One region of the Pedobacter africanus genome, then DNA from elsewhere that is predicted to be linked to it. Evidence: riboswitches for the same ligand, from Rfam matches in the RefSeq annotation. Region 1 holds a riboswitch; the other holds the start of a gene.
The links. A riboswitch is a leader RNA that binds a small molecule or an ion and turns the genes downstream of it on or off. The one in region 1 is predicted to bind S-adenosylmethionine.
Positions count from the first base shown of each region.

Region 2: it holds a riboswitch for S-adenosylmethionine, as region 1 does, so the genes downstream of both, metH (methionine synthase) here and B9A91_RS18135 (O-acetylhomoserine aminocarboxypropyltransferase/cysteine synthase family protein) in region 1, are expected to answer to the same signal.

Region 1 covers NZ_FWXT01000003.1:221,873-225,034, forward strand. The annotation lists gene B9A91_RS18130 (homoserine O-acetyltransferase family protein) at 1-24, opposite strand, end outside; gene B9A91_RS18135 (O-acetylhomoserine aminocarboxypropyltransferase/cysteine synthase family protein) at 50-1,354, opposite strand; SAM riboswitch class I at 1,581-1,694, opposite strand; gene B9A91_RS18140 (trans-sulfuration enzyme family protein) at 1,853-2,968, opposite strand; gene B9A91_RS18145 (lipocalin family protein) at 3,085-3,162, shown strand, end outside.
Region 2 covers NZ_FWXT01000001.1:3,193,918-3,197,079, forward strand. The annotation lists gene metH (methionine synthase) at 1-1,386, opposite strand, end outside; SAM riboswitch class I at 1,504-1,613, opposite strand; gene B9A91_RS13395 (alpha-L-fucosidase) at 1,730-3,094, opposite strand.

The sequences.
Region 1 (3,162 bases):
ATGGTATGTGGAAATTGTACTCATTATAAATCTTGATAAAGGGTATTGTCTATTTTTTTATGCTGTTGAAAGCCTGTTCGAAATCTGCTTTGATATCGTCTATGTGTTCTATGCCTACTGATACCCGAAGCTGATTAGGCTTAACGCCCGCTGCCGCCTGCTCGGCTTCACTCAGCTGCTGATGTGTGGTTGCCGAAGGTTGTATGATCAGTGTTTTCGCATCTCCAACATTTGCGAGATGGCTTACCAGTTTAAGGCTGTCTACCAGTGCAGTGGCTTGTGCCTTATCGCCTTGCAGCTCAAAAGACAATACTGCACCGAAGCCGTTTTGCAGGTATTTTTTTGCATTGGTATGGTATCGGCTGCTCTCCAGTCCAGGATAGCTTACACTTTTCACTGCAGGATGCGTTTCCAGCCAGGTTGCCAGTGCCAGCGCGTTGTCTACGTGGCGCTGTACCCGAAGCGATAAGGTCTCAAGTCCCTGTAACAGCAGGAAGGAGTTAAAAGGGGAGATAGCGGGACCAAAATCCCGTAAACCCTCAACGCGGGCACGAATAATGAACTGGATGTTCCCGAAAGGCCCTCCAATGCCAAATACATCGTTGAATACCAGTCCGTGATAACCTTCAGAAGGTTCGGTGAACTGTTTAAATTTACCATTGCCCCAGTTGTAGGTCCCACCATCAACGATCACACCGCCAATGCTGGTGCCATGTCCGCCGATCCATTTGGTGGCCGATTGTACGACAATGTGTGCACCATGTTCCAGAGGTTTAAACAGGTAACCTGCAGCACCGAAAGTATTATCGACGATCAGGGGAAGGTCGTGCTTATTGGCTATCGCCGATACCCTTTCAAAATCGATAATGCTGAAAGCCGGATTGCCTATGCTTTCCAGGTAGATGGCCTTGGTGTTTCCATCTATTTTGGCTTCAAAATCTGAAGGGTCATCGCCATTGGCAAATTTAACTTCGATGCCCAGGCGTTTAAATCCAACTTTAAACTGATTGTAGGAACCTCCGTACAAATGAGAGGAAGAAACAAAGTTATCGCCCGATTCCAGTATGTTGTTTAAAGCAATAAACTGTGCCGCCTGGCCAGATGATACTGCGAGTGCGGCAACGCCGCCTTCCAGGGCAGCAATACGTTTTTCAAATACGTCCGTAGTCGGGTTCATGATACGGGTATAAATGTTTCCAAACTCTTTCAGGGCAAACAGGTTTGCACCGTGTTCAGAATTTTTGAAGCCATAAGAAGTAGTTTGATATATAGGAACGGCCCTTGAACCTGTTGTAGGATCTATTTCCTGGCCGGCATGTACCTGTAAAGTTTCGAATTTATGAGAAGCAGACATATTTATCTTTTTATTTATATGGTTTGATTAATTTTTTTAGCGCTTACTCCCTGTATAAGTATATAGCGGAGCATGTTTGTTGGCGTACCCATATGGGCCTTCCGGATGGATCAAAAAGAATGCAAAAGGAAGATTTTAAGGATTATTGCATGCAGCAACACATACACATGGTATGTTTGGGGCAACAATAATGACGAAGAATTGAAATAATCGTTTTCATATTTTTAATTTATCTTTCCAAACGGCACCATGCCGGCTGGTCAGGAATTGGCACCTTCTCCATTTTGGGAGGGTTGCCAGTGGGTCAAAGAGCCTGTCTCTCGCCACTTCTTTATAAATCAAACCGATTAGAGGTGTTGACTTGATTAGCTTTCGCCAAATAATGTCACAAATGTAGGTTTAAGTGGTAAAATAATCAAAATTAAATTCTGAATATTTTTTAATATATTGATTATTAAATATATAAAGTTTTTAATGGTGGTGATTTTAATTGTTTTTTTAACCTAAAGCTTGCTCAAAATCAGCAATTAAGTCATCAATGTGCTCAAGTCCAACAGATATCCGAATTAAATTTTGTGGGGTTTTGCTGTCCGGTCCTTCTACAGAGGCGCGGTGCTCCACCAGGCTTTCCACTCCTCCAAGACTGGTTGCCTGGGCAAACAATTTTACATTGTTTACAACTTTCCGGGCATCATCCGCATTGCCTTTCACCAATATCGACAACATTCCACCAAAGCCGCTCATTTGTGTTTTTGCAATTGCATGTCCGGGATGATCGGGAAGGCCCGGATAAAATACCGCTGTTACCCGGGGATGTTTTTGCAGGTAAAGCGCAAGGGCCAGGCCATTTTCGCAATGTCCTTTCATCCGATAGGCCAGTGTTTTTAAACTCCGTGACAGCAGAAAACAATCGAACGGTGAAGGTACCGCACCACCTGTCTGCTGGATGTTCTTGATCCGTTCCCAGAATTCATTTTGCTGAGCGGTAACCAGAACTCCCCCCAGTACATCACTATGACCGCCGATGTATTTGGTAGAGGAATGCATCACAATATCAGCTCCCAATGTAATTGGCGTTTGCAAGCTGGGCGAAGCAAAGGTGCTGTCGCATGCCAGGATCAGTCCTTCCGATTTTGCCAGTTGAGCAACAGCTTTTATATCTGTAATTTTTAGGAGCGGGTTGGAAGGGGTTTCAGTCCAGATGAGCACTGTGTTTTTTTTGATCTGCCTTCTGATCAGTTCAATATCTGTAAGGTCTATAAAATTGACTTCAATAGTATCCGAAAATATCGTCAGCAGTATTTTTTTTAACCCCCAGTACATGTCATCCGGTGCAATGATGTGACTGCCAGGTTTTAAAGCCTGGAAAACAGCCATTCCAGCTGTATTGCCGGATGAAAAAGCACAGGCATCCAGGCCCTTTTCCAGGACTGTCAGCGTTTGCTCCAGTGCCGAACGGTTGGGGTTACTCACGCGGCTGTACATGTGTCCACCAGAGTAGCCACCATTGGCATCCCTTAAGAAGGTAGTTGACAAATTTATAGGTGCTGTAACATCTTTCGTGGCACTTTCATATAAATTTCCTGCATGTATTGCCAGTGTTTCTGCTCTCATTATTATGGGGTTAAATGCTAAAATCTCCAGTTGAGGTATAACAATGTTAAAGGTAAAAATAATTAACCCTAAGTTTTGGCAGGATTTATGTATTTAAAAAGTAAAAAATTCAAGATATGAAAAGAATATTCCTGATAGCAGCCATTTTATGCAGTTCATTAATGGTGTTGCAAAGCTGCTCACCAAAAGGTGCA
Region 2 (3,162 bases), on a different contig from region 1:
ACGGAATTTATCTTCACCTTCTTTTAAGGAGATTGAGTTTACAATTCCCTTACCCTGCAGACATTTCAGTCCCGCCTCTATTACCGTCCACTTGGAAGAATCCACCATAATGGGCAGTTTGGAAATATCCGGTTCGGAAGCGATCAGGTTAAGGAATTTTGTCATCGAAGCCTCCGAATCGATCATTCCCTCATCCATGTTCACATCAATTATCTGGGCGCCACCTTCAACCTGCTGACGGGCAACGGCCAGGGCGGCTTCAAAATCTCCGCCTAAAATCAGCTTGCTGAATTTAGGGGAACCGGTAATATTGGTTCTTTCCCCAATGTTTACAAAAATGCTTTCAGGGGTAATCGTTACCGGTTCTAAACCGCTCAGGCGCAGATAGGGTGCTATTTGTGGTATTCTGCGGGGTTCCACATTTCTTGCTTTTTCAGCTATACAGCCAATATGATCGGGGGTAGTCCCACAACAACCACCTACAATATTTACAAAGCCATGCTGGATGAAATCTTCAACCAGGTGGGCCGTTTCGTGCGGCATCTCATCGTATGCCCCAAATTCATTAGGCAAACCTGCATTTGGATAGGCTGAAACATAGCAACCAGCTTTGGCAGAAAGCTCTTCAATATGCGGACGCATGTCTTTAGCACCCAAAGCACAGTTAAAGCCTATGCTTAGTGGCCGGGCATGCATTACCGAGTTTAGAAATGCTTCGGCTGTTTGTCCGGATAAAGTTCTTCCGGATGCGTCCGTAATGGTACCCGAGATCATGATCTCTATTTTACGGCCAATTTCAGCTTCATATTTTTTTATCGAAAATATGGCCGCTTTGGCATTCAGGGTATCAAAAATTGTTTCAATGAGCAAGAGATCAGCACCGCCGTCTACCAGTCCGCGTACCTGTTCGTCGTACGCCTCTACAAGTTCGTCAAAAGTAATGGCACGGAAACCCGGGTCGTTTACATCAGGAGAAATGGACAGCGTTCTGTTGGTCGGACCTACAGCACCTGCAACAAAGCATTTGCGCTCCGGATTTGCGGCCATAAATTCATTTACGGCTTCTTTGGCAATTTTAGCGCCTTCAAAACTCATTTCATAAGCCAGCGGCTCCATCTGGTAATCTGCCAGTGAAATGCGCTGAGTGCTGAAAGTGTTGGTTTCAATGATGTCTGTACCGGCTTTTAAGTACTCGGTATGGATTTCTTTAATGACATCCGGACGGGTGATGTTCAGCATGTCATTGTTCCCTTTTACATCGCAAGGGTGATCTTTGAATCGTTCGCCTCTAAAATCTTCCTCTGTTAAGGCGTAACGTTGTATCATGGTGCCCATTGCACCATCAATGATCAGGATACGTTTCTCTAATTCTTTTCTGATATCCATTTAACAATAATGATATGAGCAGACAATCAGCTAAAGTTGATAGAGGCCGGGGCCTAAACAAGTGCCGAACCAATTGCGTGCAAAGCTTATCTGAGAATCTGTTTGGGGAGCAGTTTCCACTTATCTTTCAGGAACTACGGCTGCATTTCCTGTAGAATGTAGCACCTTGTTAGCACAGGTTGCCAAGACTTCGCAGGGTCTAATCCCTCCATCTTTCTCTATAAGCATTACAAAGGTGCAACAAAGAAAAATCAATTCCAAAAAAAAGCGGTTTAAAGCATATAAAATTGCAAAGCATGTGTCGGACAACTTAACTTTTGGAATATTATTCTGTACCACTCGGCTATTTCAGACTCAATTCAATAACCGGAACTGTGAAGTTTGGTTTTTGCAGAGGAAGTTTTAGTACCAGATTTCCGGAGGCCGATAGGTCTTTGTCTGTTAAAAGTTCGGAGTTGTCATGTAAAAACTGAGCATAAATGACTTCGTCCTTGTAACCATCAAGTACGAGCTTGCCGTCTTTCGGATAGTCAAAAAGATGAACATATAATTTTTTATTGACTTTATTATAAGTTAGTTGTGTTCCAGGAGCTGGCTTAAATTTGTCTGGTGCAAAGCTGCAGTCATACACTGATTTTGAATTTGCATGCATCCAGGTTCCCAGGCTATCCAAAGCCGTGTTTGCCCTGTTGTCAAATTCGCCTCTTGCCGTGGGCCCAACATTTAACAGCAAATTACCCCCATTGGCTACTGATGTAATTAGGAGGTCTAACAATTGTGTGTTCGTTTTCCAGGTGTTCTCATCTCTGTAATAACCCCATGAACCTGAAAAAGTCTGGCAGGTCTCCCAGGTCTTTCCTTTATATTTTGCTAGGCTTTTGGCACTAACTTGTTCGGGAGTTTCAAAATCCTCGGCATCACTGTATGCTGCCAGATCTAGCCTGTTGTCTACAATGATACCGGGCTGCAATTTTCTGATCTGTTTCAGGAGTTCTACTGATCCCCAGTCATCTTTCCCTTTTCCATGTTTGCCCGGATAAGAAAAGTCGAGCCACAGGATGTCAATTTTTCCATATTTTGTTAAGATCTCAGTCACCTGATCGTTCAGGTACCTGCGATAATTTGCCATATTTCTCCCTTTGTTCAAGGTCAGGTATTCCTGATCGTTATTGTCGGCTGGCCTTGAGGGGTGATACCGGTCAACCGTAAAATCCGGGTGATGCCAATCTATCAGAGAATAATAGAAGCCTATTCTGATGCCCTCTGCCCTGAAGGCATCCACAAATTCTTTTACTAAATCCCTTTTAGCAGGCGTATTTGTTGCTTTGTAATTGGTAAATTTACTATCAAACAAAGTAAAACCTTCGTGGTGTTTGGTAGTTAAAACAGCATATTTCATGCCGGCGGCTTTAGCTTTTTTTGCCCATATTTTAGGTTGAAACTGATCTGGGTTAAAATTTTTAAAGTATTTGTTGTAATCCTGTTCTGATATCTTTTCCCTGCTTTGTACCCATTCGTGACGGGCTGGCAGGGCATAAAGTCCCCAATGAATAAACATCCCAAACCTGGCATCTGTCCACCATTTCATTCTTTTCTCTTTTTGTTCCGGGGTTTCGGTCCCGATTTTTTTCTGTGCTTGCAATGGCCTTGCAGAAATGAGTATCATTAAAATCATACCCAGGCTCAGCAATAGTTCTTTTCTGTTCATTTGTGTTTGGTCTTCAATAGTTTGTATCAAAATTATGAGCTAATTTCAACCTTAAATAAGCAATATTG